3 regions of the Pseudomonas sp. E45-MNA-CIBAN-0222 genome follow, and region 1 is predicted to be linked to each of the others. Evidence: predicted binding sites of a transcription regulator. Region 1 holds the regulator's gene; each other region holds the start of a gene.
What was found. The regulator sigma-54, encoded in region 1, starts transcription at its own class of promoters, with help from an activator protein. The targets are predictions, from matches to a motif close to ANTGGCATNNANNTTGCTNT.

Region 1 (2,249 bases):
CCTCGGCATGAGCCTGTCCGGCGGCGAGCGTCGCCGCGTGGAGATCGCCCGTGCGCTGGCTACTGCGCCCAAATTCATCCTCCTCGACGAACCCTTCGCTGGCGTCGATCCGATATCGGTGGGCGACATCAAACAGATCATCCACCACCTCAAGGCCAAGGGCATCGGCGTACTGATCACCGACCACAATGTCCGTGAAACCCTGGACATCTGCGAAACCGCCTACATCGTCAACGATGGCCAGCTGATCGCCGAGGGCGACGCCCAAACAATCCTGAGCAACCAACTGGTCAAGGAAGTCTATCTGGGCCACGAATTCCGTCTGTAGAGCCGTTTTTTTTGCGCAGCTCGGCAAATCGGCCCTAGGCAAAGGCTTCCTCGGCAGGCATATAATTTGCTTTCTGTTGGCGCCTGGCGCGCCACATGTCGGAACGGGCGCGGTTGCGCCGGCATAAAAGGTTTGAAGTCCTCTGCCATGAAACCATCGCTAGCCCTGAAGATGGGCCAGCAGCTGACGATGACACCGCAGCTGCAACAGGCCATACGGCTCCTCCAGTTATCCACCCTCGATCTGCAACAGGAGATCCAGGAGGCACTGGATTCCAATCCCATGCTCGAGCGGGAAGAAGACGGTGACGACTTCGACAACGCCGACCCCATGGCCGAAGCTGCCGAACGGCCGGGCGAATCCGGCGCTGAGAAAAGCAGCAGCCAGGAAAGCACCTACGAGGAACCCTCCCACAGCGCCGAGAGCCTTGAAGACGGCGACTGGGGCGAGCGCATTCCCAGCGAGCTGCCGGTAGACACTGCCTGGGAAGATATCTATCAGACCAGCGCCAGCAGCCTACCCAGCAACGATGACGACGAGTGGGACTTCACCAGCCGCACGTCGACTGGCATCAGCCTGCAAAGCCACCTGCTGTGGCAGCTCAACCTCGCGCCAATGAGCGATACCGACCGCCTCATCGCCACCACGTTGATCGATTGCATCAACGATCAGGGTTATCTCGACGAGTCGCTGCAGGAAATCGTCGACTCGTTCGACCCCGAGCTTGAAATCGAACTCGATGAAGTCGAAGTCGTGCTGCGGCGCATTCAGCAGTTCGAACCAGCCGGCATCGGCGCGCGCGACCTGCGCGAGTGCCTGCTGCTGCAGCTACGCCAGCTCCCCGAGCGAACCGCCTGGTTGAATGAAGCGCAACGGCTGGTCAGTGATCATCTGGACATACTCGGCAGCCGTGACTACGGCCTGCTGATGCGCCGAATGAAGATCAAGGAAGACGAGCTGCGCCAGGTCATCGAGCTGATTCAGAGCCTGAACCCCCGCCCCGGCTCGCAGATCGAGGCGAGCGAACCGGAATACGTGGTGCCCGATGTGATCGTGCGCAAGCACAATGATCGTTGGCTGGTCGAGCTGAATCAGGAGGCGATGCCGAAACTACGCGTCAATGCGCAGTACGCCGGCTTCGTCAAACGCGCCGACTCCAGCGCCGACAACACCTTCATGCGCAACCAGCTGCAGGAAGCGCGCTGGTTCATCAAAAGCCTGCTCAGCCGCAACGAAACGCTGATGAAGGTCGCCACCCAGATCGTCGAGCACCAGCGCGCATTCCTCGAGCACGGCGACGAGGCGATGAAGCCGCTGGTGCTGCATGACATCGCCGAGGCGGTGGGTATGCACGAGTCGACCATTTCTCGCGTGACTACGCAGAAATACATGCACACGCCGCGCGGTATCTACGAACTCAAGTACTTCTTTTCCAGCCACGTCAGCACCGCCGAAGGTGGCGAGTGTTCATCTACTGCGATTCGCGCAATCATCAAGAAGCTGGTCGCCGCGGAAAACCAGAAAAAGCCGTTGAGCGACAGCAAGATCGCTGGTTTACTGGAAGCGCAGGGCATCCAGGTGGCCCGTCGTACCGTTGCAAAGTATCGGGAGTCACTCGGTATCGCACCGTCCAGCGAGCGTAAACGATTGCTGTGATCGGCCACTGGTCCAACTGTCCCGGCGGCAGGCCTACCAACCTGCTCTTCGCACTAGGCAAAGGAGATAGCAGTATGCAAGTCAAGATCAGCGGTGTTCATCTGGAAGTAACCGACGCCCTGCGTGACTACATTGAGGAGAAATTCGAGCGTCTTGCCCGTCATTTCGACCGCATCATCAGTGTCCAGGTGATTCTCCAGGTCGAGAAGCTCAAGCAGAAAGCCGAAGCAACCCTGCACGTCGCCGGCCGCGAAGTAGTGGCCAT
Region 2 (2,249 bases), on a different contig from region 1:
TCATCGATGACTTCGAAGCCGGCCTCGATCAGCGCGCTTTTCAGGCGTCCGATCTTTCGTGGGGTGTCGTCGATCAGCAGGATGCGTAACATGCCGGCCCCCTCGTCAAAGTGCGGTCGCCACGGCGCGGTCGGCCATGGCGTGCAGCGGGAAGCTGCGGGCGTAGGCTGCCGGATCGCTGCCGTCCCAGGTCTTGCCATCCATCAGCGTTGCGCTGCGCATGGGCGACTCCGGCACGGTTATGCCCAGCGCTCCGGCAGCCTGTCGATAGATATCGGTCTGCTGTACCTGGCTCGCGACCAGCTGATAATCCGGGTCCTGGCGCAACAGGCCCCAGCGTCGCAACTGGGTCATGAACCAGAGCCCGTCGGACAGGTAGGGCATGTTAGCCGCGCCATCGGCAAAGAAGCGCAGCGGGTGTTCGTCATTCCAGGCGTGGCCCAGCCCATCCTGGTACGAGCCGAGAAAGCGTGACTCGATGGCAGCCAGCGGCGCGTTGACGTATTCGCTCCCGGCAATCAGCTGTGCGGTACTGCGGCGATTTTCCTGGCTCTGGTCGATGAAGCGGCTCGCTTCGAGCACCGCCATCACCAGTGCGCGTGCGGTGTTGGGGTATTGCTCGACGAATTCGCGGGTGCAGCCGAGTACTTTTTCCGGGTGATTCGGCCAGATCGACTGGCTGGTTGCCAGGGTGAAGCCGACACCTTCTGCTATTGCTTGCGCCCCCCAGGGCTCACCCGCGCAAAAGCCGTCGATGCGTCCGGCTTGGAGATGCGCCACCATCTGCGACGGTGGCAGCACCAGCGTTCGCACATCCTGCAGCGGGTGGATGCCATTGGCCGCCAGCCAGTAGTAGAGCCACAGTGCATGGGTGCCGGTCGGGAACGTATGCGCGAGCGTCAGGCGTGCACCGCTTTGGCGCACACTATTGCGCAATGCCTCGGGATCGGTCACGCCGGCGGCCTTCAGCGATGTCGAAAGATTAATGCTCTGCCCGTTCTGAGCCAGACCCATGAGCACTGCCATATCCACCGCGGGACTGCCGCCAATGCCCAGATGCACGGCGTATATCAGTCCGTAGAGCCCATGGGCGGCGTCCAGCTCGCCTCCTGTAAGTTTGTCGCGCAGGGCCGACCAGGAGTTCTGCCGGTACAGGTTGAGCGTCAGGCCGAAGGGCTGCGCGAAGCCCTGGGTGGCGGCGACGATCAGCGAGGCGGCGTCGGTGAGGGGCAGGAAGCCGAGGTTGACCGAGCTCTTTTCCGGTGCATCGCTGCCGGCGACCCAGGCCAGTGCATCGTGGCGGTGCGGCGTGGCGGGTTCAGTCATACTGTGTTTCGCCTTTTCGATTGCGGAGCGTGCGGCACAGGTAGCAGCAAATTGTGCGACAGCTCAGGAATGGTCTGTACCAAGCCTGAAGCAAGCGATATGCCAGCGTAGAAATGGTGCACGGCGCTGTGCGAATGCACCGCGTCGACCCCTGATGGCAAGCCGTGGATCAGCGCGGATAAAGCGGCGGTAGGGCGTTCTGGTCCTGTTCGATGTTGGGAGTGATCGCCGGAGGCAGGGCTTGGATTGCCTGCCAGAGAGCCTCGCCCTGCCAACGTTGGCCGGCTTCGCTGTAAAGCGCGCCATTAAGGCCGTCCAGAGCATCGGAGAGTGGCACGAAGCGGGCGGCCATGTCGGCCAAGGTCTCCGGTTGTTGCCGCGCCCAGGCGTCCAGTGCCTGTCGAGTGGCTTGGGAGTCGTTGGCCTGGCAGGCGCGGCGCAGATCGTCGAGCAAGCTGCGCGGGGTCGGGCCGGGTTGGAGTGCCCGTTGCACCGCAGGCTGTCGGCGCGCATGCAGCCATAGCCCGAAGCCGGCGAGGGTGCTGAGGGCAAGCAGCGCAGTACTCAGTTGCCATGGCCAGAGTGCTCGCTGTTCGCTGGGTACCGACGTGACCGCGGGTTGCTCGGTGGGTGTCTGCGCGAGATTCGGATTATCGGCGACATCCAGAATGCGTTCATCCAGGGCAGTGCGCTCCAGCCGGTCTTCCACGGTATTCCACCAGACCACCTCAAGCGCGGGCAGCTGTATCGCCCCACTGCGGGTTGGAATCAACGCCTCACGCTGCTCGCGGCTACCGACCAAGCCAACGCCGCTGACTTCGTTTGCCAGGCTCGGCTGATCCGGGTAGCGCCGTAACTCGGCGCTTTGCGCAGAACCGATGGCAGGCAGCTGCGTGCTGGTCAGGCCCTCGGCCTTGAGCAGC
Region 3 (2,249 bases), on a different contig from region 1:
ATGGCGGCGCATGCGCGTCCTCCAATCCCAGCCGAATCCTGCTCATCTGGCCATCGCCGACCTCGCGCGCCATGTACCGCAACTGACGCTCATCACGCAGAACGTCGACGACCTGCACGAGCGTGCCGGCAGCGAGGATGTCATTCACCTGCACGGCAGCCTGCACCGACCGCGCTGTTTCGCCTGCGCCCGCGAGCCAGCCGAGCCACTGCCGGCTGCCGACGAGCCCGAAGGCGGTCGTCGCCTCGAACCGCCCCGTTGCAGCCACTGCGGCGGACGGCTGCGCCCCAGCGTCGTCTGGTTCGGCGAGAGCCTGCCCGTCGCTGCACTCAGTGCCGCGTTCAAGGCGGCTGGCGAATGCGACCTGCTGCTGTCGGTGGGCACATCCGGCGTGGTCTATCCCGCTGCCGAGGTGCCGCACCGGGCGCGCGACGCCGGAGCCACCGTGGTGCACATCAACCCACAGGGCGAGGCTACTGCCGGCAACCGCGAGCATCTGATCGCCATGTCTGCCGGCCAAGCGCTACCGAAGCTGCTCCGCGAGGCGTTTGGCGGTTGATGCAGAAACAATCTGCGCCCTGCCTCTGGTCCTGATTGCCCCAAAGGGGGGAGCGTGCCCGCACCGTCGCACTGTTCTGGTTCAAGCCTGCCGCGCTCAGGTCAGAGTTACGAAGGCTGATCGCTGAGCATCCTAGCGACCAGCACCGCGCAATCACCGGCCTGGCAGCCGCACATGCGCGCTACTGGAAAAGCTGGCATACAACCTGCAATCGCCCTCGCAACACCTGCCGCCTCGCGGCAGGACATCCCAGACGGTCAGCGGCGACCGTCAAGCCAACAGGCACGGGATCGGGTGTAGCAGGCAACGAGGCCTGACCGACCACCCCACACACCACTAATTACCAGGCAAAGGCGCCTGGAGCTGATACCAGCTCCAGGCGCCTTTTTGCGTTTTGCCGGCCCAGTGCCGCAGCAGCTCGACTGAGGAAAGGCCATGAGTTCTACCGTCACTCCGCTCACGCTCGAAAAACTGGTCATCGTCGGCAACGGCATGGTCGGTCACCACTGCATCGAACAGCTGATCGAGCGCGGCGCCCTCACCCGCTACGAGCTGCATGTGTTCGGCGAGGAGCGCCAGCGTGCCTACGATCGCGTGCACCTGTCCGAATACTTCGGCGGTCGCGATGCCGAGTCGCTGGCCATGTGCGATGCCGACTACTACAGCAGCCACGGCGTCTACACCCATCTGGGCGTACAGGTGCTGGGCATCGACCGCGAGCGCAAGGAAGTCGTCACCAGTGCCGGCCGCCAGCCCTACGACCAACTGATTCTTGCCACTGGCTCCTACCCCTTCGTGCCACCGATCACCGGTGCCGAAGGCAGCGCGCGACTGGTCTACCGCACCCTCGACGACCTTGATGCGATTCGTGCGGCCGCCAGCGGCGCCACACGCGGTGTGGTGGTTGGTGGCGGTCTGCTCGGCCTGGAAGCGGCCAACGCGCTGAAGTCGCTAGGCCTGGAAGCCCATGTCGTCGAATTCGCCCCGCGCCTGATGCCAGTACAGCTGGACGGCGAAGGCGGCGCGGCATTGAAGGCGCGCATCGAGTCGCTCGGCGTCGGCGTGCACCTGTCGCGCGCCACTCAGGAAATTGTCGCCGGCGAGGACTACGCCTGGCGGATGAACTTCACCGATGGCGAACTCCTCGAAACCGACCTGATCGTGTTTTCTGCCGGCATCCGCCCGCAGGACGCCCTCGGCCATGTCGCGGATCTGGAGATTGCCCCGCGCGGCGGCATCGTGATCGACAGCGAATGCCGCACCTCTGACCCGGCGATCTTCGCCATCGGCGAGTGCGCCAGCTGGAACGGCAGCGTGTTCGGCCTGGTTGCTCCCGGCTACAGCATGGCGCGCAGTGTCGCCGCGCAGCTGGCCGAGGAACCCCACGAGCCCTTCTACGGCGCCGACATGTCGACCAAGCTGAAACTGCTTGGCGTGGATGTAGGCTCCATCGGCGATGCCCATGGTGCCACGCCGGGCTCGCGCAGCTACCGCTTTATCGACGAGGCCAGCGCCAGCTACCGCCGTTTGGTGGTATCCGCCGATGGCAAGACCGTGCTCGGCGCGGTGCTGGTCGGTGACAACAGCTACTACGACACCCTGCTGCAGTACGCGCAGAACGGCATCAAGCTGCCGGCCGATCCGTCCGCGCTGATCCTGCCGCAGACCGAGGGCGCTCCGACCCTTGGTC

Region 2: a site for sigma-54 is predicted at 1,414-1,433, ahead of AAEZ08_RS14805 (CmpA/NrtA family ABC transporter substrate-binding protein). Genes of this name have one in related genera too.
Region 3: a site for sigma-54 is predicted at 752-771, ahead of nirB (nitrite reductase large subunit NirB). Genes of this name have one in related genera too.

The regions. Positions count from the first base shown of each region.
Region 1 is NZ_JBEOPU010000007.1:88,295-90,543, reverse strand. It holds gene lptB (LPS export ABC transporter ATP-binding protein) at 1-328, shown strand, start outside; gene AAEZ08_RS12280 (RNA polymerase factor sigma-54) at 476-1,984, shown strand; gene hpf (ribosome hibernation-promoting factor, HPF/YfiA family) at 2,059-2,249, shown strand, end outside.
Region 2 is NZ_JBEOPU010000009.1:95,354-97,602, reverse strand. It holds gene AAEZ08_RS14810 (ANTAR domain-containing response regulator) at 1-92, opposite strand, end outside; gene AAEZ08_RS14805 (CmpA/NrtA family ABC transporter substrate-binding protein) at 106-1,326, opposite strand; gene AAEZ08_RS14800 (BatD family protein) at 1,496-2,249, opposite strand, start outside.
Region 3 is NZ_JBEOPU010000001.1:157,987-160,235, reverse strand. It holds gene AAEZ08_RS00680 (SIR2 family NAD-dependent protein deacylase) at 1-559, shown strand, start outside; gene nirB (nitrite reductase large subunit NirB) at 995-2,249, shown strand, end outside.